3 regions of the Thioalkalivibrio sp. K90mix genome follow, and region 3 is predicted to be linked to each of the others. Evidence: predicted binding sites of a transcription regulator. Region 3 holds the regulator's gene; each other region holds the start of a gene.
The links. The regulator sigma-54, encoded in region 3, starts transcription at its own class of promoters, with help from an activator protein. The targets are predictions, from matches to a motif close to TGGCANGNTNCNTGCTT.
Positions count from the first base shown of each region.

Region 1 (7,918 bases), 1.1 Mb from region 3:
GTCCGCTCCCTGGAGCTGGCAAATCTCGAGTTCGATCCGCACGTTCACACGCCTTCGCCGAATGAGCAGGCGCTGGAAGACGACCTGGACGCAGCGCGCGAACTGGTCGCCTGGGCCGATCACCTCGTATTCGTCTTCCCCACCTGGTGGGGCACCATGCCGGCGCTGCTCAAGGGTTTCCTCGATCGGGTGATGACGCCCGAGTTCGCCTTTCGCAGTTGCGAGGGCGGTACCGGATACGAGGGACTGCTGCCGGGCCGATCCGCACAGCTGATCACCACGATGGATACCCCGGTACTGATCCATCGGTTGCTGTATCGCCAGCCGGGGATCAACGCGATGGCGCGGGCTACCCTGGGCTTTTGCGGCATCCGCCCGGTGCGCTCGCTGATGCTGGGCTCGGTGCGCGAGGCTGACGCCCGTCAGCGCGAGGTGTGGCTCGAGCGTGCACGACAGGAAGGGCTGCGCCTGCAGCACGGGCGCGAGAGCCTGCGCGAGCAGGCCGCCTTCAAGCTGGGGGGCTGGCTGCAGGCCCTGCGCCTGCAGTTCTACCCGATGACCTTTGTGGCCTACACCGCAGGGGCCCTGGCAGCGGCCCCGGACGGTGGTGTGCTGCGCAATCCGGCTTTCTGGCTGGGCTATCTGTGCCTGTTCCTGCTCGAGGTGGCGACGGTCCTGGTCAATGAACGGGTGGATTTCGGCTCCGATCGCCAGAACCGTTTCTACAGCCCGTTTACCGGCGGGTCGCGGGTGCTGGTGGAGGGGCGGCTGTCCCTGCGCGAGCTCAACGCCGGTACGGCGGTGGCGCTGGGGGGCTTCGCGGCGGCTTTTGCCGCACTGGTCGCCGTTGCGCCCGGCGATGCCGGTCCCATGCTGTGGGTGACGGGTGTGCTGGCGGTGCTCGCGATCGGGTATACGGCGCCGCCCCTGAAGCTCAGCTATCGCGGGCTGGGGGAGGTGGATGTCGCGCTGACTCACAGCCTGGGCGTGTTGCTGTGCGGGTATGTGTTTCTCGCGGGGGACTGGACGGACCCCTTGCCCTGGTGGCTGAGCCTGCCGCTGTTCCTGGCCATCATCCCGTCGATTACGCTTTCCGGTATACCCGATCGTGAGGCGGACGCCGCCGTGGCCAAACGTACCCTGGCGGTGCGACTGGGGAATGGTGGTGCCCTCGTTGTGGCGCTGGTGTTCACCGTTCTGGCGGCGGTTGCCGGAGCGGCATTCCACCTGACCGGTTGGGCTCAGGGGGCCTATGCAGGGATTGCCTATTTCGTCGTGCCGCATGCGGCGTGGCTGACGTGGCTCCTGTGGCGCGAGCGGCAGCGCGGGGCACCCGGCGGACGTATCGACGGGCTGATGGCGGTATCGCTAGCCTATGTCCTGTGGTTTGGCCTGGTGCCGCTGGTGAATCTCGCCGCGGCTTGAGTAAGTGGATTCCGGCCTCCGGCTGATTCAGAGGCCGGGCGGTGCGGTGTGGAGGATGTGAGCGATGTTGGGACGGCTGTTAGCGGGTATTGCGGTTTTGGGCATGTTGTCGGTGCCGACGGTTGCGGACGAGCGCGAGGCGTTTCATATCGCGGGTGATCAAGACGAGGCGCCGTATGGGTACATCAACCGCGACGGGCGCTTTGTCGGTCACTACGTGCAGTTGATGCAGGAGGCCTTTGCCCACTTGTGGGTGCCACTGCGCCACGAGCCTTACGAATGGGAAGAGGCGCAGCGCCTGGTGAAGGAGGGCAAGGCCGACGCGATCATTACCACCATGACGCCGGAGCGCGAGGAGTATCTGATCGCGAGCGAGGTCGCCCTGGCAGAGCCGGAATGGGTGGCCTTCGTGCGTGAGGATCACCCCGAGCGCGATGTGTTGCTGGCCAAGGAACGCCTGGAGGACTTTGCCGGCTACCGCGTGCTGGACTACGCCGGGAATGGCTGGGGCAAGGCCAACCTGGAGGGCCTGGACGTGCAGCGCGAGGGCACACTGTCGGAGAACCTGCGCCGCCTGGCGGCTGGCGAGGGAGACGTACTGATCAACATGAGCGAGGTGACGGAGCACACGATCCGGGAGCTGAAACGGGCCTACCCCGACGAGGCGAATGCCCTGGATCGACTGGTCGCCTCCTCGAACGTGCTGGATGTGACCTCGATGCGTCTGCTGGTGCGCAAGGACTCGCCACATGTGCATCTGGTGCCGCGTATCGACAAGGTCCTGCGCGAGCTGGGCATCTGACGCCTGCCCGGAAGAGGTGTTAATCCTGAGGGGTGATGCGAGGGGCAGACCGGCTCTCGCCCCGCCAGTCGAACAGGGTCTGCAGAATCGGTTCGATCGCGGGCGGGTATTCCGTCAGCGGACCGGGAACCAGAAGACCTCGATGGGAGGCCTCCAGGATCAAGGGTTCGGGGTGTCCCTCCAGTGACAGGGCATCGATCGGCACGACCCCGTCTCCCAGTCCTTCGCTGGTGCCCTCCCACCAGTCTTCGATGCGTTCGGGCAGATCCTCGATACCGAGCTGCTCGCTCAGGGACTGCAGGCTGGCTTCCATCGCCGGGGTGGGCTCGGGTACCACGCCGCCGATGATCCGCACGGGAATGTCCTCTGGCCAGGGGCGCTGATTCAGGTCCGCCAGAAACTCGCTGCCGGGCCGCAGATCGATCTTGGCCGCGCCCGTGCCGTCGCGCAGGCCAGCGAACAGCGAAAAGCGCTGCTCACGTATGTCGGCCAGCCATTCGCGCACCTCAAGCCAGACACGCAGGCGTGCCCAGTCCGAGCCCTGGTTGGGGGTGGCGACCAGGATCACGCCGACAATCGGTGGTCCTTCGACCCCTGGGTCTTCGCCCGCCGGGTGTCGCCAGCGGGTGACAAAGTCCCGGATCACCAGCCCACCCATGCTGTGCCCCACCAGGATCACGGGCTGGTCGGTCTCCAGCGTTTCCCAGTACTCGGCCAGGAGATCGGCGCTGTGATCAATCGCCTGGTCGTTCGGATAGCGAAACTCCCAGCCGTTGATCCCTGCGGTATCGAGGGCGGACGCCAGCGTGTCCCAGATATCGCCGGGCTCGTCGAGCCCGTGCAGCATCACGACTTCGGGGGGGGCGCTGTCATCGAATACCGTGGATCGCGGGACAAAGCCGCGAAGCTCGTCGGGCAGTTCCATGACCTCCGGAAACCATTCGTGCAGGCGGTCCTGGACCTCCACACGCAGCTCGCGCTCCTGCTCCGGGTGCTGTTCCGTCCAGGTCACCCAGGCGATGAACGCGAGAAGCGGCAAGCCGAACAGGACGGCGGCGGCGTACAGCCGCTTGCGGGAGAGTCTTTGGCGGCGCGGGTGGCGGTTCATATTCCCTAACGATTGAGCATGCGGGGGTGGATCGCAAGCCTGGCGCGGTGTCGGATGTGGCGAACGGGGCACGGGGTATGCGAGGCGTGATGTGTATCATGCCCCGTACGATTTTTGTCGGAGTGTCCGCATGCGTCATTCGCCGCTTTTGTTGTTGCTGTTTCTGCCGTTCTTTCTCTCCGCCTGTGCGGGCCTGGATGTCCGCGACTTTGGCCTGAATGGGGAGGGGAGTGGTGGTGACCGGGCGGAAGACGCGATCCGCGAGGCCCTGCGAGTCGGCACCGAACGGACCGTGGAGCGTACGGGGCAGGAAGACGGCTACTGGGGCAACCAGGCCATCCGGATCGGTCTGCCACAGGAGTTGCGGCAGGCCGGGGATATGCTGCGCAGCGCCGGGCTGGGCAGCCAGGTCGACGATCTCGAGCGGCGCATGAACCGGGCCGCCGAGGCGGCTGCACGGGAGGCAGCCCCGGTGTTCGTGAGCGCGATTCGCGGCATGCAGCCGTCCGATGTTCACGCGGTACTGCGCGGTGATGATGATGCCGCGACTCAGTACCTGCGCGGTGCGTCCGAGTCGGATCTGCGCGAGCGCTATGCGCCCGTGGTCCGCGAGCACATGGAGGGCGCCGGGGTGTACCGGGTGTACCAGCCGCTGCGCGATGCGGCCCGTCGTATCCCCGGCCTGGCCGATCTGGATGTGGATCTGGATCGCTATGTGACCGACCACGCACTGGACGGTCTGTTTACCATCCTGGCGGACGAGGAACGTCGCATTCGCGAGGACCCGGCCGCGCGCACGACGCAACTTCTGCGGGAGTACTTCGGCCCAAGCTAAACCTGACGCCGAGCAGAACGGTGGGCCCCGTGGCATTGCGCCTGGGGCTTTTTTGCAGGTGAAGGACCTTGTCGGTGTTGACCGAGGCGGGGAGTGGGTCGGAGCGACACGGGTCGGGGCGATGCATGTGTCTGAATGACCCACTTCTGGATGTGATGGAGTTCCATTCGGTCAAGGCATCCAAGTGCGGGAACCGCATGAGGGCGCGATATGCAGCATTCAGGACAAGTTGGCACGGAGGCTGCAGCGTTTCAGACCAGACGGCCCGTGCATGGCGACGGGCTATCGCAATCCAACCGATCTGATGAAGCAGGAGGCGCAGCATGGGACACAAGACCGCTACCGCATATTCGATCGCCCTGGCTTTCGGGCTCGCATTGGGTGGCACGGGCATCGTGGCGGCGGATGATCCGAATGTGTTCGAGCAGGAATGGACCGATGATCCCCAGATGTCTGCCGAGGACGTCAGTGAGAGCGACCTGGAAAGCTTTCTGGCCGCCGCGGAAGCCGCCCAGGACATCCGCGCGGAATACGCAGATGACATCGCGGAAGCAGAAGGCGAGGAAGCCCAGGAGCTGCGCGACGAGGCCAATGACGAGATGGTCGCCGCGATTGAGGATGAAGGGCTGACCGTCGAGGAATACCAGGAGATTGCCTACCTGATCGATAACGACAGCGACCTCGGTGAGCAATTCGCCGAGATCGCGGAGGGTTCGTAACCTCCGGGAGTACTACGCCCGATATCTCCCAGGACCCCGGCGGCGCCGCTGTGCCCGCCGGGTTTTTTTACGCGCGTGTTGCCTCCGGCGTTGGGGGATGGTCCGGATCGACGTTGTCGATCATCAGGAGCGAGGGGATCTGGTCTGCGGTCAGCGGCCGCGCAAAATAGAACCCCTGAATCAGATCGAAGCCGAGTTCCTGGCCGCGCTCGACCTGTTCGAGGGTTTCGATGCCCTCGGCGACCATCTTCAGCCCGAGGGAACTGGCCAGCAGTACGATGCCTCGTGCGAGATCTTCGGCCGAAGGGTCATGACCGAGACGGGACACCAGCTGCCGGTCGAGTTTAAGCGTGTCGATCGGGAAGCGGTTGAGGTAGGCGAGGGACGAATACCCAGTGCCGAAATCATCGATGGCAAGATGCACCCCCAGATGTTTCAGGGCCTCGAGGGCGGGCTCGGCATCCTCCAGGGCGAGAACGCTCTCGGTGAGTTCGATGGTTAGCAGTTCAGGCGGCAGGTGGTGGCGATTGAGTGCCGACGCGACGTCGTATGCGAGCTCGGGGCGAACCAGGTCCCGGGCGGAGAGATTGATCGCGGTGTACCAGGGTCCGCGGCCCTGCTCCCGCGCGAGGGTCGCCCATTCCTCGGCCTGCCGGCAGCCTTCGGCGATTACCAGTTCGCCGATGTCATGGATCAGGGAGGAGTCCTCCGCCACGTCGAGAAAGTCCGCTGGAGCGAGTTCGCCGTGTGCGGGGTGCTGCCAGCGAATCAGCGCCTCGACCCCGACAAAACGGCGCTGGCGGAGCGAATAGATCGGCTGGTAGCGCAGAAAGAATTCGTTGTGTTTCAGCCCTCGGCGGATGTCGAACTCCTGGCGCATGCGCCGGAGCTCTTCGGTGACCGGGTGCAGCGCGGGAATGACCAGCCAGGCCATCAATTGCCCGATGCCGACGAAGAAGGCAGTGCGCGTCAGCCAGCGTTCCGTCTCCTGTGCGGTAGCGGCCGCGACATCGACATAGGTCAGCGGACCGGCGAGTACGCCGGCCACCAGTGCCACGATGAGGGCGGCGCCGGGACCAAAGCGCGCGGCGGCAAACAGGATCGGCACGTAGTAGAAGTGCGGCACGATGCTGTCGGCGCCACCCGCCAGGTACGGCATTAACCAGGAGATCAACAGGCCGGCGACGATGATCAGCGTCGCGGATAAAAAGGACATCCCGACCCAGGCGCGAAGCGTGGTTCGAGCCAGATAGTCGGAATACCGGATATTCGCGGCCAACGGTTGTACCGACTCGAACCTGGACATCGCGAGGCATCCTTTGGCCTTCCTGGCCGGCGTTGCGCCCTGTCGGGGCAGAGCAAGTATGGCGGTGCGGTCGCGGATCCTCAGCGATAACCGCCCTGGCCGTTATAGGCAGTTGTAAGCCGTTGTTCTGGAGTGTAGTTCATAGGAACAGGAAAGGGACGCCCTGGCCGCTCAGCGATCGGTCCGGGTGTCCTGGTTTGAGGCCTCGGGGACGCGGCGCGGAGTGGGAGGCCTCGCGCCAAGGCCGCCAGGGACACGCTGGTTGAATCGCGTGTCCGCGCTCGAGTCGCTTTTGCGTGCGTTTAATGCGCGGTGACTGTCGTGCAGTCATTCTGCACAAAGGAGCCGCAACGCCGTTCCCACGCCCGTTTCTGATAACAACGGGCGGCCGAGCCCCTGCTTTCAATGGCGCGCGGGGCTTCGGCCGTCAGGAGCAACCCGCGGCCCGGATGGTTCTGCATGGCGGATGTGCGTGGCCTCGTGCAGGCCGGGTCAGATGCGCGGGATCGAGGAAACCGATTGAACAACATGGCTGGCGCCTTCGCGAATTTCGGCCATGATCTGCTGTACCGACAGGACCTGTTGGCGCCCTTGTTCCGCCACCTTGTTCACAGTGTCGATACGCTCGGCGATCGCCTGGGTGCCTTGCAGGTTGCCATGAATGACCTCGGCGATCTGACTGGTGGCGTCGCGTGTATCGGACGCGAGCTTGCGGACCTCCTGTGCCACCACGGCAAAGCCGCGCCCTTGCTCGCCGGCACGCGCGGCCTCGATAGCGGCATTGAGGGACAGCATCTTGGTGGTCTCCGCCACGCTGCGGATGGTCTCGATGATTGATTCGATGCTGCGCGCCTCGGCATTGAGTCGATCGATCGCCGATTTGGTTTCGGCCACATGCTGGCGGATCTGTTCGGAGTTGGTCGCGTTGGCCTCCAGCGAGGCCTCCCCACGTTGCGCGCCATCCGCCGTTTTCTGGGCCATTTCGCAGGCGATGGCGGAGGCCTCCCGGGTGCGCTCGGCCATGTGCACGCTGGCGGTGATGTCTGTGGCGAACTTGATGACCTTCACGGTGCGGCCCTGGTCATCGAGGATCGGGTTGTAGGTGGCCTCCAGCCAGATCTCCTCGCCGGAGGACTTGAAACGGCGGAATTTGCCGCTCATGAAGCGCCCGCCGGCGAGGTCTCGCCAGAAATTCGGGTTCTCGCGGTAGAAGGCGTCGTCGCAGAACATCCGGTGGTGCTGGCCCTGAATGTGTTCGAGCGGGTAACCGACGGCCTGCAGGAAGTTGTCGTTGGCCTTGAGGATGGTGCCGTCCGGCGTGAACTCAATGACCGCCTGGGAGCGATCCAGCGCCTCGAATACGGCTGCCTGGTCGTGGAGCGTCTCCATCTTGCCGGTCACATTCGATGCGATTTTGACGACCTTGTACACCTCGCCCCGGGCATCGCGTACCGGAAAGTAGGTGGCCTCCAGCCAGATGGTTTCGCCAGCTCGCGTGACCCTGGGGAAGGTGCCGGCGTGGGACTCGCCCGCAGCCAGCTGCTGCCAGAACTGCCGGTATTCCATGGAGCGAACATAGGCCGGGTCGCAGAACATCCGATGGTGCTGGCCGATCACATCCTCGCGGGGGTGACCGACGGTCTCGAGGAAGTGCGAGTTGGCGTCGAGCACCGTACCGTTCGGCGCAAATTCGATATAGGCGACGGCATCGCGGACGGCCGCG
Region 1 is NC_013889.1:1,493,764-1,501,681, reverse strand. It holds gene TK90_RS07090 (NAD(P)H-dependent oxidoreductase) at 1-1,425, shown strand, start outside; gene TK90_RS07085 (ABC transporter substrate-binding protein) at 1,490-2,227, shown strand; gene TK90_RS07080 (triacylglycerol lipase) at 2,247-3,335, opposite strand; gene TK90_RS07075 (DUF4197 domain-containing protein) at 3,466-4,170, shown strand; gene TK90_RS07070 (DUF4168 domain-containing protein) at 4,494-4,889, shown strand; gene TK90_RS07065 (bifunctional diguanylate cyclase/phosphodiesterase) at 4,957-6,195, opposite strand; gene TK90_RS07060 (PAS domain-containing methyl-accepting chemotaxis protein) at 6,688-7,918, opposite strand, start outside.
Region 1: TK90_RS07070 (DUF4168 domain-containing protein) is a predicted target of sigma-54. The motif match lies at 4,401-4,417, and genes of this name have one in related genera.

Region 2 (7,918 bases), 410 kb from region 3:
CCTCCTGCGGGACCTCCAGGAAACGCGGGTCGAAGCCGCCGGTCAGGGCCACCGGCCACTCCACCAGCGCGGTCACCTCGGCCAGCAGGTCGGCATCCACCAGTGCGCGCCCGCCCAGGGCCTGAGCCTGCTCGTGGACCTGTTCCAGGATGCGCTCGCGGCGGGCCTCGAACGAGGGCTCGACAAAACCGGGGCTGCGCAACCGCTCGGCGTAGTCGTTGCCGCGCTTGAGCTCCAGCGCGCCGGGCTGATGGAAACGGTGGCCGTGCGTGGCCCGCCCGGCGGTCTGCTCCAGCACCGTCATCTCCAGCACCTCGGTCCCGTGCAGGACGACCAGCCAGTGCGCGGGGCGCACGAATTCGGTGCGGCTGCTGCCCCAGCGCATGCGCTTGGGCGTGGGCAGGGCCTCCAGCGCGGCCGCCAGCATGTCCGGCAGCAGCTCGCCCAACGGGCGGCCGGGCTGCAGCTGGCGAAACACGAGGTATTCGCCCTTGTCGGTGGTCTCGCGCTCCAGGCGCTCGACCTCGACGCCGCAGGAGCGGGCAAAGCCCAGCACGGCCTTCGTCGGCTCGCCGGCGTCGTCGAAGGCAGCGGCCACGGCCGGGCCGCGACGCTCCTGGAGTTGGTCCGGCTGCTGCCCCGGGATGTCCGGGAACAGCACGGCCAGCCGGCGTGGCGTAGCGAACGTCTCGGGCTCGCCCGGCTCCAGCCCGGCCTCGCGCAGGCGGGTGGTCAGGCCTTCGGCCAGAGCATCGCGCAGGCGTGCCAGCGCGGTCGGGGGCAGCTCCTCGGTGCCCAGTTCGATCAGGAGTTCGCGGGCTTCAGCCATGTCGGGTCCGTGTCGGGTCCATCGGGGCCGCGCGGATGGGCGCGGTCCGTACAGATAGGTTCAGGCGGCGTCGGGCCGATTCGTGTCGTCGTCGGCGCACAGCGGGAAGCCGAGGGCCTCGCGCGACTCGTAGTACTTCCGGGCGACGTTTCGCGACAGCTCGCGCACGCGCAGAATGTAGCGCTGGCGCTCGGTGACCGAGATCGCGCCACGGGCGTCCAGCAGATTGAAGCTGTGCGAGGCGCGCAGCATCTGCTCGTAGGCCGGCAGCGGCAGGCCCAAGTCGATCATTCGGTCGCTCTCGTTCGCATGCTGGTCGAAGGCAGCGAACAGGGCGTCGCGGTCGGCGTGCTCGAAGTTGTAGGTAGACTGCTCCACCTCGTTCTGGTGGTAGACGTCGCCATAGGTCACCGGGCGACCGTCCGGGCCGACGGTCCAGACCAGGTCGAATACGCTCTCCACCCCCTGCAGGTACATCGCCAGGCGCTCCAGCCCGTAGGTGATCTCGCCGGAGACCGGGTAGCAGTCCAGCCCGCCGACCTGCTGGAAGTACGTGAACTGGGTAACCTCCATGCCGTTCAGCCAGACCTCCCAGCCCAGACCCCAGGCGCCGAGGGTCGGGGACTCCCAGTTGTCCTCGACGAAACGCACGTCGTGGGTCAGGGTGTCGAAGCCCAGCGCCTGAAGCGAGCCCAGGAAGAGGTCCTGGATATCCGGCGGCGATGGTTTCAGCAGCACCTGGAACTGGTAGTAGTGCTGCAGGCGGTTGGGGTTGTCGCCGTAGCGCCCGTCGGTCGGACGACGGCTGGGCTGGACATAGGCCGCACGCCACGGTTCCGGCCCGATCGAGCGCAGGAAGGTCGCCGGATGGAAAGTGCCGGCCCCCATCTCCATGTCGTAGGGCTGCAGCACCACGCAGCCGTGGTCGTTCCAGTAGTCCTGCAGACGGCGGATCAAGTCCTGGAAGGTCGGGCTGCTGCTGGACGGATTGCGTTCTTGCGACATGCGGGGTCCCGGATCAGGGCAAAGCGCACAGTATATCGGCCGGGCTCCGGCTGCGGCCACCGCCAGTGTAGGCACGGGTGTCTTGCATGCCTCCGATGCAGGCCCATACTGAAGGCCTGACCCTGTTTGGGAGAGACGTCCTGAGCGACCCCCGCGCCAACTCCGAATCGACGATCTCGCCCGAGAACGGCCGACGCTACCGCGCCACGCGCCGCGTAACGGTCGTGGGTGCGGTGGTGAATGCCTTTCTTGCCCTGGCGCAGCTATTGAGTGGGTGGCTGCTGAACTCGCAGGCGCTGATCGCCGACGGCGTGCACACGCTGTCGGACCTGATCACCGATGGTGTGGTGCTGTTCGCCGCCGGCAAGGCCGCCGCCTCGCCCGACCATGACCACCCGTACGGGCACGGGCGCATCGAAACCCTGGCCACCGTGGTCGTCGGCGTGTTCCTGGCACTGGCTGGCCTCGGCATCGCCTGGGCCGCCGGGCAGCGGCTCGTGGATACCGCAGCCGCGACCGGGCCGGCCCCGGCCGCGCTCGCGTTTGCGGTGCTGACTCTGGTCGCCAAGGAAGGGCTCTATCAGTACACCCACCGGGTCGCGAAACGGATCGGATCGCGCATGCTGGATGCCAACGCCTGGCACCACCGCACGGATGCGATCTCCTCGCTGTTCGTCCTGATCGGGGTCGGGGCGGCGGTCGCGGGCTTCCCCTGGGCCGACGCCCTCGCAGCCCTGATCGTCGCCCTGTTCATCCTGCATATCGCCGGACGCCTGATCGTACGCAGCGCGTCCGAACTGATCGACACGGCGCTGGATGCGGAGGAGGTCGCGCGCATCCGTCACACGATCATGGAGGTGCCCGGGGTGAAGGATGCGCACATGCTACGTACGCGGCGTCACGGCAGCGACGTGGTCGCCGATGTACATATCCAGGTCGCCCCGATGATCTCGGTTTCCGAGGGACACCGGATTGCCGATGCCGTGTACTGGGCCGTCACCCAGCGCCATGAGCGGCTGCGGGATTTTACGGTTCATGTGGATCCGGAAAACGACGAAGATCAGGCCCGAAGCTCGAACCTGCCCCTGCGTCCGGAGGTCGCCGAGGCGGTGCGCGAGGCCTGGGCCGACATCCCGGAACTGGATCGCCTGGAACAGCTCTCCATGCACTACCTAAATGGGCGCATCCACCTGACCCTGACACTGCGCCTTGACGGGGCATGCACGCCCGCGGACCTGAACGCGCGCGGCGAGACCCTGTCACAGTCGCTGCAGGGCCATCCGCGACTCGAGGGACGTCTGGGCGAAGTGAAAATCCTCTATCGCCCATGCACCACGGATGTGCACGAAAAGCCTTGATGCACTAATGTGGTGCCGACTCCGCACGAATATCGTGCAGCATGGAAAGCCGCGTACTTCCAACCGATCCGGAACCACCGTCACAGGGCCATTCCGGCGAAATGGCATGATGCCTGCATAGAACCGCATCGTAGTCGCCCCACCCGAATCGGGACGGCGAACCCAAAGACCAAGAGCAAACCTAAGGAGACTCCCATGTCCGCAGCCGACGTGCTGAAACAGATCCAGGAAAAGGAAGTCCGCTTTGTCGACTTCCGCTTCACCGACTCCAAGGGCAAGGAACAGCATGTCACTGTGCCGGCCCATGAACTCGACGAAGAGGCCTTTGAAGAAGGCAAGATGTTCGACGGCTCCTCGATCTCCGGCTGGAAGGGCATCAACGAGTCCGACATGATCCTGATGCCGGACGCGGAGTCCGCCGTCCTCGATCCGTTCTTCGAAGACATGACCATGAACATCCGCTGCGACGTGGTCGAGCCGGCCACCATGCAGGGCTACGACCGCTGCCCGCGCTCCCTGGCGCGCCGCGCCGAGGCCTACCTGCAGAGCACCGGCATCGCCGACACCGCGCTGTTCGGTCCGGAGAACGAGTTCTTCGTGTTCGACGACGTGAAGTGGGGTGCCGACCTGTCCGGCTCCTACTGCCGCGTGGACTCCTCCGAGGCCTCCTGGAACTCCGAGCGCGTCTACGAAGACGGCAACATCGGTCACCGTCCGGGCGTGAAGGGGGGCTACTTCCCGGTCCCGCCGGTCGACAGCCTGCACGACATCCGCTCGACCATGTGCGAAGTGATGACCGAGATGGGCCTGCACACCGAGGTACACCACCACGAGGTCGCCACCGCCGGCCAGTGCGAGATCGGTGTCGGTGCCGCGACGCTGACCCAGAAGGCGGACGAGGTACAGATCCTGAAGTACGTGGTCCAGAACGTCGCCCACATGCACGGCAAGACGGCGACCTTCATGCCCAAGCCGATCGTCGGCGACAACGGCTCCGGCATGCACGTGCACCAGTCGCTGTCCAAGGACGGCAAGAACCTGTTCTCCGGCGACCTGTACGGCGGCCTGTCCGAGACCGCGCTGTACTACATCGGCGGCATCATCAAGCACGCCCGCTCGCTGAACGCCTTCACCAACCCGTCCACCAACAGCTACAAGCGCCTGGTGCCGGGCTTCGAGGCGCCGGTGATGCTGGCCTACTCCGCGCGTAACCGCTCGGCCTCTCTGCGCATCCCGTTCGTGATGAGCCCGAAGGCCCGCCGCATCGAGCTGCGCTTCCCGGACTCCACCGCCAACCCGTACCTGGCCTTCGCCGCGATGCTGATGGCCGGCCTGGACGGCATCCAGAACAAGATCCACCCGGGTGACGCGATGGACAAGAACCTCTACGACCTGCCGCCGGAAGAGGAAAAGGGCATCCCGCAGGTCTGCCATTCGCTGGACCAGGCGCTGGAAGCCCTGAACCAGGATCGCGAATACCTGACCCAGGGTGGCGTGTTCACCGACGACATGATCGATGCCTACATCGACCTGAAGATGGAAGAAGTCACGCGCATGCGCATGACCACCCACCCGGTCGAGTTCGACATGTACTACAGCCTGTAAGGCACCCGCTTCCGGCCCCTCGGGGCCAGAGGCACTGGCCGCCGCGACCTCCGGGTCCGGCGGCTTTTTTGTGCGCGGACGCCCTCAACGATAGGGGTCGGGCTGGCCTTCGGGGGCCGGATAAAAGCGCTTGTAAGCCCAGTTGTACTGCTCCGGGCAGCGCCGCACCAGGGCCTCCACGTGGGCATTGATCGCCGCAGCCGCGCGGCCGAAGTCGCGGTCGGCCACCTCGGGGCCCGCCTCGATCTCGTGATAGCGAAAACCACGGCCCCGCGGCAGGCGTTCGGCGAACAGGAACACGACATGATCCTCGCGCCCACGCAGCAGGCGCGGAAGCAGGGTCATGGTCAGCGCCGAGCGGCCAAAGAACGGGGCATGCGTACCGGAGGCGCCCTTCGGGCTCTGATCCGGCAGGATCCCGATAATCTCGCCACGATCACGCGCCTGCTGCAGCACGCGCAGCCCGGAGCGATCGGCCGGGGCCAGGGTGGCACCCGTCGAGGCACGCGCCTCGCGCACCCAACGGTCGATCTCGGGGGTCTTGAACGGGCTGTACAGGGTGGCCATCGGCCCGTGGCAGGCGGCCTGCAGCCCGGCGAACTCCCAGGAACCCAGGTGCGGGGCGCACAGAAACAATGCGCGCCCGCCCTCGCGTTCGCGCAGGCGGGCGTATCGGGCCGGCTCCGCCAGTCGCTCCAGGGTTTGGGCAGAGGCCTGCCAGAGCCAGGGGGACTCGGTCAGCGCCCGACCCATGGCCATCAGCGATCCGCGCCCGACCCGACGGCGCCAGGCGGCATCCTTGTCGGGAAAACAAAGCTCGAGGTTGCGGCGGGTGATCCGGGCGGAACGCGTCGGTCCATACCAGGCCAGCGCGCCAATCAGCCCGCCCAGCGCATGGTTCACGCGCAGCGGCAGACGGGCGAGCAGGCGCAGGCCGCCCGCGATCAGCCGGTCACGCAGATACCGGCGTTCGGCCATGACCGTGGGGTTCGGATGAGTCGGCCGGCTCTGCCCGCGGCGGGATGCCACCCTCGGTCATCAGCGGCTTGAGGGTCGTGCGCAGGTTGCGGAACAGTCTGGGGTGCTGTGCCTCCTCCTGTGCGAGGAGCTGTTTCATGTGCTCGCGCTGGGTGGGCATCGCGAAGCAGGCCGGGCAGTTGTCGAGGATCACCGGCAGCCCGGCGGCCTCGGCGAAATCCCGCGTCTGGCGCTCGCGCACGTAGACCAGCGGGCGGATCACCCGCAGGTCGCCGGCGTCGATCGCGTAATGCGCCTTCATCGTGCGCAGCTGGCCACCGTGGAAGGCACTCATCATGAAGCTCTCGGCCAGGTCATCCAGGTGCTGCCCCAGCGCCAGCACGTTGTAACCGTGTTCGCGTGCGGTGCGATACATCAGGCCGCGTTTCATGCGCGAGCAGAAGGAGCAGAACGAGTCGTTGTCCATGTGCTCGCCGGCCAGCTCCGCGATCGGTTCGGAGACGAAGTGATACGGGATGCCGTAACCACCGAGATAGTCCATCAGGCGCTGCGGTTCGAAGCCCTCGATCTCCGGGTTGATCGTGACCGCGCCAACCTCGAAGCGCACCGGTGCCCGCCGCGCCAGGTTGTGCAGCAGCCACAGCAGCGTCAGCGAATCCTTGCCGCCGGACAGCCCGACGAGGATGCGATCACCCTCGCGGATCATGTCGAAGTCCGCGATGGCGCGGCCGGCCTGGCGGCGGATGGAGGCGGGGACGGTGGGCGTTTCCATGGCCCGCAACATAGGGCGGCGAGGCCTGCTTCGCAAGCGCCGCCATATCCGCAGCGGTTGCCGGATGGCGCCCATTGTCGGTGCAGGCACACACCGTTATGCACCCGGTAGAAGCAATAAATCCCGGCGCCCGCCAGCGACTGCGGGCCAGCCGCATGGCACCGGGTTTGCATACGGTTTGGACAGGCGCTTCAACGGTGGGGGACCGATATGCACGATCGCAAGCGCTTGAGCCTGGCCGCCGAGCTGCGCCGGAACCTGCGCGCGGAGTTCCCGGCAGTGGCGCGTCTGTCGGTCACCAACCCGGACTTCATGGAGGCCATCCTGGACTACGCCTCACGCTCGCAGTCGAGCGCCGCCCAGGCCGCCGCGCTTTCGCTGCGCAGCGAGTTGCAGCGTTCGGGACACCTGGCACCGCCGGAAGCTGCGCCGGACTCGCCGGAACGCCGCGTGGAGCCGCAACGGCGCCGGGTCTACCGGGGGCAGATCATCGACGAATAGACGGACTGCGGACTTTCCCTGCGCGAGCGTTTTGGCGACACTCGGGGCCCGCAATCTAGGAAACACTGATCAATGGACACCCTGTACCCGGAGATCGAACCGCACAACACAGGAAGGCTCGCGGTCGGTGACGGCCACGAGCTCTATTTTGAAGAATGTGGCACACCCGACGGGATCCCGATCGTGTTCCTGCACGGGGGGCCAGGCTCGGGCTGCGAGCCGTGGCATCGGCGCTTCTACGACCCGCAGCGCTACCGCATTGTGCTGTTCGACCAGCGCGGCTGCGGGCGTTCGACGCCGCACGCGAGCCTGGAGGCCAACACGACCTGGCACGCGGTGGCCGATATCGAACGCCTGCGCGAGCACCTGGGGATCGAGCGCTGGGCGGTGTTCGGCGGCTCTTGGGGTTCTACCCTGGGACTGGCCTACGCCCAGGCCCACCCGGGGCGGGTGCTCGGTCTGATCCTGCGCGGCGTATTCCTGTGCCGGCCGCGGGACATCCAGTGGTTCTACCAGTCGGGGGCCGACCGCCTGTTTCCCGAGGCGTGGGCCCACTACCTGAAGCCCATCCCGCCGGACGAACGCAACGACCTGGTCGGGGCCTACTACCGTCGGCTGACCGATCCGGATCCGGCGATCCGGCACACGGCGGCGCGCGCCTGGTCAGGCTGGGAGGGACACACCTCCTGCCTGATCCCGAACGACGACGTGATCGCCCATTTCGACGATCCGGATGTCGCCGTGAGTTTGGCGCGGCTGGAGTGCCACTACTTCATGCACGACACCTTCCTGGAACCGGACCAGCTGCTGCGCGACGCCCCACGCCTGCGCGACATACCGGGCTGGATCGTGCACGGGCGCTACGACGTG
Region 2 is NC_013889.1:2,716,797-2,724,714, forward strand. It holds gene glyS (glycine--tRNA ligase subunit beta) at 1-829, opposite strand, end outside; gene glyQ (glycine--tRNA ligase subunit alpha) at 890-1,834, opposite strand; gene TK90_RS12935 (cation diffusion facilitator family transporter) at 1,921-3,192, shown strand; gene glnA (glutamate--ammonia ligase) at 3,388-4,797, shown strand; gene TK90_RS12945 (lysophospholipid acyltransferase family protein) at 4,882-5,775, opposite strand; gene TK90_RS12950 (ATP-binding protein) at 5,750-6,547, opposite strand; gene TK90_RS12955 (hypothetical protein) at 6,758-7,048, shown strand; gene pip (prolyl aminopeptidase) at 7,121-7,918, shown strand, end outside.
Region 2: glnA (glutamate--ammonia ligase) is a predicted target of sigma-54. The motif match lies at 3,295-3,311, and genes of this name have one in related genera.

Region 3 (7,918 bases):
TGCCGACCGCTTCGTGTTCGGTGCCTCGGCGTTCGCGCGCAGCGTGGGCGTGAGTGCGCTGCTGGTCGGGCTGACCATTGTCGCCTTCGGTACCTCGGCCCCGGAGATCGTCGTGTCCGTACTGGCGACGCTGCAGGGCAACCCGGGCCTCGCGGTGGGTAATGCGATCGGCTCGAACATCGCGAATATCGGGCTGGTGCTGGCGATGGCGGCGCTGGTGGCGCCGCTCGTTATCGGGCACGGCCTGGTGCGCCGCGAGCTACCGATCCTGATGGGGGTGAGTCTGGCTGTCCTGTTTCTGCTGCTGGACGGCGAGCTGGGCCGCCTGGAGGGCGGGCTTCTGATTTCGGGGTTGCTGCTGGTGACCGCCTGGGTGATCCATATCGCGCGGCGTGCGCAGGCGCTGGATCCGGCCGAGGCGCCTGAAGAGGTGCGTGGCATGGTCGAGGCCATCCCGGCGACCACCTCTACCGGTCGCGCCCTGGGCTGGCTGGGGCTTGGTTTGGCGCTGCTGATTGCCAGCAGCCAGCTGGTGGTCTGGGGCGCGGTGGGGATTGCGGAGCAACTGGGCATCAGTGACCTGGTGATTGGCCTGACCATCGTGGCCATCGGGACTAGCCTGCCGGAACTGGCGACTTCCCTGGTGGCGGCCTTTCGCCGCGAGGCGGGATTGGCGATCGGCAACGTGATCGGTTCCAATCTGTTCAACCTGCTGGCCGTGCTGGCAGTCCCCGCGCTGATTGCGCCGCTGGCGATCGAGCCCGAGGTGCTGGTCCGCGACTACCCGGTGATGCTCGGCATGACCGCCACGCTGTTCGTCTTTGCCCTGGCGCGAGGCAGCCAGCTGCGGCGCTGGCAGGGGGGGCTTCTGCTCGTGGTGTTCGCGGGCTACCTTGTCCATCTCGGAATGACGGCAACCGCATGAATTTCAATCCTGATACCACTCGCAAGCTGGCCCTGGCGGTCCTGAACGATGAGGCCGAGGCCGTGCGTCGACTGGCCGACCGCGTGGACGATGCGTTCCTGGAGGCCTGTCGCCACATCCTCGAATGCCGCGGCCGGGTCGTGGTGACCGGCATGGGCAAGTCCGGCCATATCGGCTCCAAGCTGGCGGCCACCCTGGCCTCCACCGGGACCCCGGCGTTTTTCGTCCACCCCGGCGAGGCCAGCCACGGCGATCTTGGCATGATTACCCGTGACGACGTGGTGATCGCCCTGTCCAATTCCGGCGAGACCGACGAGCTGCTGACCATCCTGCCGTTGATCCGGCGGCTGGACGTACCGCTCATCGCGCTGACCGGCAATCCCGGGTCGCGGCTGGGGCAGGATGCCACCGTGCACCTGGATGTCTCGGTCGAGCGCGAGGCTTGCCCGCTGGGCCTGGCCCCGACCTCCAGCACCACGGCCGCGCTGGCGATGAGCGATGCCCTGGCGGTCGCGGTGCTGGATGCGCGCGGCTTTACCGCCGACGATTTTGCCCGCTCGCATCCCGGCGGCCGACTGGGGCGGCGGTTGCTGGTCCATGTCGCGGACATCATGCATACCGGTGACGCGATCCCGCGCGTGGGTCCCGAGGCCCCGCTGAAGGACGCCCTGTTCGAGATTACGCGCAAGGGGCTGGGGCTGGTGATCGTCGCCGATCCCGAGGCGCATATCCTCGGTGTGTTTACCGATGGCGACCTCCGGCGCACGCTGGATCGTGGCGAAAGCCTGGAGGCGCTGACCATCGGCCAGGTGATGACGCGTGGCGGGCATGCCGCCCGTCCGCAGTGGCTGGCCGTAGAGGCGCTGGAGACCATGGAGAGCAAGCGGATCAATGCCCTGCCGGTGGTGGATGACGACCAGAGGCTGGTCGGGGTGCTGAACATGCACGACCTGCTGCGCGCGGGGGTGGCCTGATGGACCGTCACGACGAGGCCCTGCACAGCCGCCAGGCGGCGGTGCGTCTGCTGATCCTGGATGTCGACGGCGTGCTGACCGATGGCAGCCTGTTCATGGGAGATGCCGGCGAGCAGTACAAGGCCTTTCATTCGCGCGACGGGCACGGCATCCGTCTGGCATTGGACGGAGGGCTGGAGGTCGCGATCCTGACCGGACGCACCTCCGGGGTGGTCGAGCACCGCATGCGGGACCTCGGTGTGCAGCATCTGGTGCAGGGGCGGCGCGACAAGGGGGCCGCACTGCACGAGTTGCTGGAGCAGAGCGGCCATGCGCCCGACGAGGCCGCCTTCGTGGGCGACGACATCGTTGATCTGCCAGCGATGCGCCGTGTGGGGCTCGGCATCGCGGTGGCGGATTCCCACCCGTTGGTATTGCAGCATGCACATTGGGTTACGCAGGCCCCCGGCGGTCGCGGCGCGGTGCGCGAGGTCTGCGAGGGCCTGCTGGCGGCCCAGGGGCGGCTGGAGGCCCTGTTCGCGGAGTATGTCGACGGATGAAGTGGGTGGCCGGACCGGTGGCGCTGATCCTGTTGCCAATGGCGGCGCTGGTGGCCGGCGCTGTTGCCAGCGAGCACGAGCCGGAGGGCGAGGTGACGCTGGAGATCGAGGGCTTCACGCTGCACGCGACTGGCGAGGACGGCGAGTTGAGTCACCGCCTGCGCGGGACGCGGCTGCGCGAGTTTGGCCGTGACGGCCCTCAACTGATCGACGACCCCGACCTGGATATCTTTGACGCCGGCGGTATCGAATGGCACTGGACTGCGCCCGAGGCGCTGCACCGACCGATGGACGAGATCCTGGACCTGATCGGCCCCACGCGGGGGGTGCAGCCCGAGCGTGGCGAGCGCGTGCGCACGGTGATTGAATCCGCCGATGTGACGGTGGCGACCGACACCATGATCGCCACCTCCGATGCCCCGTCGACGCTGGAGCAGCCTGGCCTTTTCCAGCGGGGAACGGGTCTGCGCGTCGACTCGCGAGGGGATACCATAGAGCTGTTCCATGACGTGTACACGCTCTACAGCGAGTCGGGCGAGGAGGAAGCCGCAAATGACTGAACGTGGTGGGTCGTCGCTCGCCCGGGCCGGATGGTCCGTGCTGCTGGGCAGTGCCTTGTTGCTGCTGGCCGCGCCGGTCATTGCCCAGCAGCAGCCCCTGCCGGTGGAGATTACCGCCGATCGTGCGGAGATGGACGACCGGCGGGGCGTAAGCACTTATACCGGTGATGTGGTGGTGATTCGCGGGGACATGACACTGGAGGCCGACAAGGTCTATGTGCGCAGCCGCGATCGACGCCCTTACGAGATGGAGGCCCACGGCGAGCCCGCGCGGCTGGAGTCCCCGGACCCGGAGACGGGCGAGATGCGCATCGCCACCGCGCTGCGCATCGACTACCTGCTGAACGAGGACCGGGTGATCCTGACCGACCAGGCGCATGTGATCACGGCAGCCGAGGAAGCGCGCGGCAAGCGCATCGTCTACGACCTGGAGACGGATGTGATCGAGGCCGAGCGTGGCGAGGCCGATGACGAGCGTGTACGTATCAGGATCCAGCCCCGCGAAGACGACGAATGAACGAGCTCGACACCAGCGCGCCCGCCGCGGCCGGTGGCGAATCTGCGCCGATGGCCGGCTATCTGACCGGCCGCGAGCTGACCAAGCGCTATGGCAAGCGTACGGTGCTGGATCGTGTCGACGTCGATCTGGCACCAGGGGAGGTCGTGGGCCTGCTGGGACCGAACGGCGCAGGCAAGACCACCTGTTTCTACAGCCTGGTCGGCCTGATCCGGCCCAATCGTGGCCGCATCACGCTGGGTGACCGGGACATCACCCGGGCCCCGATTCATTCGCGGGCCCGAGCCGGGCTGGGCTACCTGCCGCAGGAGGCCTCGATCTTCCGTCGGCTGAGTGTTTGGGACAACCTGCAGGCGGTGCTGGAGCTGCGCTCGGAGCTCGACCGCCACGAGCGACGCCGCATCGGCGATGCCCTGATCGAGGAGTTCCAGCTGGAGACCGTGCGCCACAGCCCTGGGATTGCCCTGTCCGGGGGCGAGCGTCGTCGCGCCGAGATCGCGCGGGCACTGGCCGGTGACCCGCGCTTTATCTGCCTGGACGAACCGTTTGCCGGCGTGGATCCGATTTCCGTGGGTGATATCCAGGCCGTGATTGGGCATCTGGCCCAGCGCGGGATCGGTGTGCTGATTTCCGACCACAACGTGCGCGAGACCCTCGGAATCTGCGACAGGGCCTATATTCTTAGTGAGGGCCGCATCCTGAGCGCCGGGACCCCGCAGGAGCTGCTGGACGACCCCCAGGTGCGCCGCGTGTATCTCGGAGAAAACTTTCGACTGTGAACATTGATCAGTGTTTCCTTAAGATGATCTTGATGGTCACCATGGACCTCAAACCGCGATGCTGAAGCCCGGGCTTAATCTGCAGCTGGGGCAGACGCTGACGATGACCCCGCAGCTGCAACAGGCGATCCGTCTGCTGCAGCTTTCCACGCTGGAGTTGCAGGCGGAGATCCAGCAGGCGCTGGAAAGCAACCCCATGCTCGAGCAGGTGGAGGACGAGGGCGAGGAGGCCCCGCCCGAGCGCCCGGAGGAAGGGGGCGAACGGGTCGACGGGGATCGCATGCAGGCCGACACGGCTGGCGATGACGTGATCCCCGAGGAGTTGAGCACCGACAGTCGCTGGGACGACATCTACGAGCCCGCCCCGAGCCCACGCGGCCTGGACGACCGCGACCCGCTGGAGAATACCTCCGACGGCGAGGACGAGGGCCTGCAGGACCACCTGCTCTGGCAGCTGCATCTGAGCCACCTGACCCCACGAGACCAACGGATCGGGGCGGCGCTGATCGACGCGATCAGCCCGGACGGCTATCTGGACAGTGAACTCGAGGCGCTGGCGGAGATGATCAGCCAGGGCGAAGACGAGCCCGTGGGGGTCGACGAGGTCGAGGCGGTGCTGCACTGGATTCAGCAGTGCGACCCGCTGGGCGTCGGTGCGCGGGACCTGCGCGAGTGCCTGGAGATCCAGCTGCGCCATTTGGCGCCGGATGCCCCGGCGCGTGACGCGGCTCGAGCCATCCTGGAAAACGGCATGGAGAGCCTGGCCAAGCGGGACTACCGAGCCCTGCAGCGCCAGTCCGGCGTGCGCGACCCGGACGAGCTGGCGCGGGCGCTGGACCTGATCCGCACCCTGAATCCGCGGCCCGGTGCCCAGATCAGCGAGTCCACTTCGGAATATGTGGTGCCGGATGTCTATGTCCGCCATGACCGCGATGGCTGGCGCGTGGACTTGAACCCGGAGATTGCGCCGCGCATTCGCATCAACGATCTCTATGCGGGCATGGTGCGGCAGGTCTCCGATGCGCGTGATAGCGCGTTTATGCGCGATCAGTTGCAGGAGGCGCGCTGGTTCCTGAAGAGCCTGCACAGCCGGAACGACACCCTGCTGCGGGTCGCCCAGGCCATCGTCGTGCGCCAGCAGGGGTTTCTCGAGCATGGTGAGGTTGCCATGCAACCGCTGATCCTGCGCGATATCGCCGAGACCCTGGAGATGCACGAATCGACCATCTCGAGGGTGACTACACAGAAATACATGCACACCCCGCGTGGGGTATTCGAGTTCAAGTACTTCTTTTCCAGTCATGTTGGCACAGCCGATGGCGGCGAATGCTCGGCGACCGCGATCCGTGCCATGATTCGGGAATTGATTGGTGGCGAGACCCCGAACAAGCCACTGAGTGATGCAAAACTGGCCCAGATCCTGTCGGATCGGGGCATTAATGTGGCCCGACGCACCGTGGCCAAGTACCGCGAGGCTATGCACATACCGTCTTCCAGCGAACGCCGGCAGATGGCGAGTATGCCCAGTGGAACCAAGCAAAAAGGAGCCTGACCATGCAGATCAACCTGACCGGCCATCACGTCGATATCACCGACGCCCTGCGCGACTACGTGAACGAAAAGTTCGCGAAGCTGGAACGCCACTTCGACAAAGTGATCGACGTGCATGTGGTGCTGACCCACGAGAAAAACCAGAACCTGAACAACAAGGCGGAGGCCAATCTCCAGGTCAGCGGCAATCACATCCACGCCGAAGCCAGTCACGAGGATATGTATGCGGCGATTGATGGCCTGATCGACAAGGTGGATCGTCAGCTGATCAAGCACAAGGAAAAGGTCAAGGACCATCACCGCGCCGAGGGTGCCCAGCGCAACCGCGAACAGGCCCTTTAACGCAATGACCATTGCCGAGCTGATCACCCGCGCCCGTATCCGGCTGGAGCCCGAGTGTTCCAGCCAGAAACGGGCGCTCGAGACCCTGGCCGAGTTGCTGGCCGTCGGCGGCGAGGAGTCCGCCGGCCCGGCCAGCGGGGCCATCTTCGAGGCCCTGTCTGCCCGCGAGAAGCTTGGCTCCACCGGTCTGGGGCATGGCGTGGCCATCCCGCATGGGCGTCTGGCCGAGCTCGATGCCCCCCGGGTCGCGGTCCTGCGGCTGGACCAGGGGGTCGACTTCGACGCCATGGACCACGAACCCGTGGACATCCTGATCGCACTGCTGGTGCCCGAGGCGGCGACCAGCGCGCACCTGGACCTGCTGGCGCAGCTGGCTCGCGGTCTCTCGCAGCCCGACAATATCGCCTCGCTGCGCCGTGCCGGCGACGCGGACGCCCTGGAACGCGAACTGACCCGGGCCTTCGGCGACGCCTGAACATGGCTCTCCCGGCAGTACTTTCTCTCTTACGACGCCCCGTGCCAGCACTGCCGGAGATTCGTGCATGAACGAGGCACTGGGAGAGGGCGGCATCGCGCGCGACATCACCGTAGAGGTCCTGATCCAGGCGATGGGCAATCGCCTGGATCTGCGCTACGTACACGGCGAGCAGGTCGCACCGGATCGCAACCTGGTCGGCGGTGACGGCGACGACCTGCCCCTCGCCGGGCACCTCAACCTGATCCGGCCTAACCGTATCCAGGTGATCGGCGATTTCGAGGCGCGCTATATCGCGCGGCTGAGCGATGATCAGCGCGAGCAACTGATCCTGGAGATGGCCCGCACCGGGACGACCGCGGTGATCTTCGCCGAGGACACCTGCCCGTTCTCGGAGATGCCGGACGTCCCCGATGAGCAGCTGCCGCTGATCTTGTGCTCCTCGACCAGCAGCCACGAGATTATCTCCCTGCTGCGCTATTTCCTGCAGCAGCGGCTGGCCCATTTCGAGGTGCGCCATGGCGTGTTCATGGAGATCCTCGGCATTGGCGTGCTGATCAGCGGGGCCTCCAGCGTGGGCAAGAGCGAGGTGGCGCTCGAGCTGATCTCGCGCGGGCACCGGCTGATTGCCGACGATGCGCCGGAGTTCGCCCGTATCGCCCCGGATATCGTGCGTGGGCACTGCCCGGCCCTGCTGCAGGACCTGCTCGAGGTCCGCGGCCTGGGGGTGCTGAACGTCCGCGCGATGTACGGGGACTCCGCGATCAAGGGCGGCAAATACCTGCGGCTGATCATCGACTTGCGTGATCACAACGAGCCCTCGCCGGTGCCGGACGACCGCCTGAACGGCCGCCGCGGGGAGATCGACATCCTCGGACTGCGCATCCCGCTGATCAGCCTGCCGGTCGCGCCGGGGCGCAACATCGCCGTGATGATCGAGGCGGCGGTACGCAACCACATGCTGCACATGCAGGGCTACGTTGCCGGGGACGACCTGCGCGCGCGCCAGCGCCGGCAGATGAGCGGTGAGCCCGAGGAGCCGCCCTACCATCGTGCGATCCCCGCCACCACGGTCCCCAACCCGGACCCGGAGGGCTGAATGCGACTGTTGCTGGTCAGTGGTCTGTCGGGTTCCGGCAAGACGGTCGCCCTGCACACCCTGGAGGACGCCGGCTATTTCTGCGTCGACAATCTTCCCCTGCCGCTACTGCCCGGACTGATCGAACAGGTCCGCAGTGGTGACTACGACGCGGACG
Region 3 is NC_013889.1:386,603-394,520, forward strand. It holds gene TK90_RS01775 (calcium/sodium antiporter) at 1-925, shown strand, start outside; gene TK90_RS01780 (KpsF/GutQ family sugar-phosphate isomerase) at 922-1,899, shown strand; gene kdsC (3-deoxy-manno-octulosonate-8-phosphatase KdsC) at 1,899-2,438, shown strand; gene lptC (LPS export ABC transporter periplasmic protein LptC) at 2,435-2,998, shown strand; gene lptA (lipopolysaccharide transport periplasmic protein LptA) at 3,036-3,515, shown strand; gene lptB (LPS export ABC transporter ATP-binding protein) at 3,566-4,294, shown strand; gene TK90_RS01805 (RNA polymerase factor sigma-54) at 4,353-5,846, shown strand; gene hpf (ribosome hibernation-promoting factor, HPF/YfiA family) at 5,849-6,187, shown strand; gene TK90_RS01815 (PTS sugar transporter subunit IIA) at 6,192-6,662, shown strand; gene hprK (HPr(Ser) kinase/phosphatase) at 6,730-7,761, shown strand; gene rapZ (RNase adapter RapZ) at 7,762-7,918, shown strand, end outside.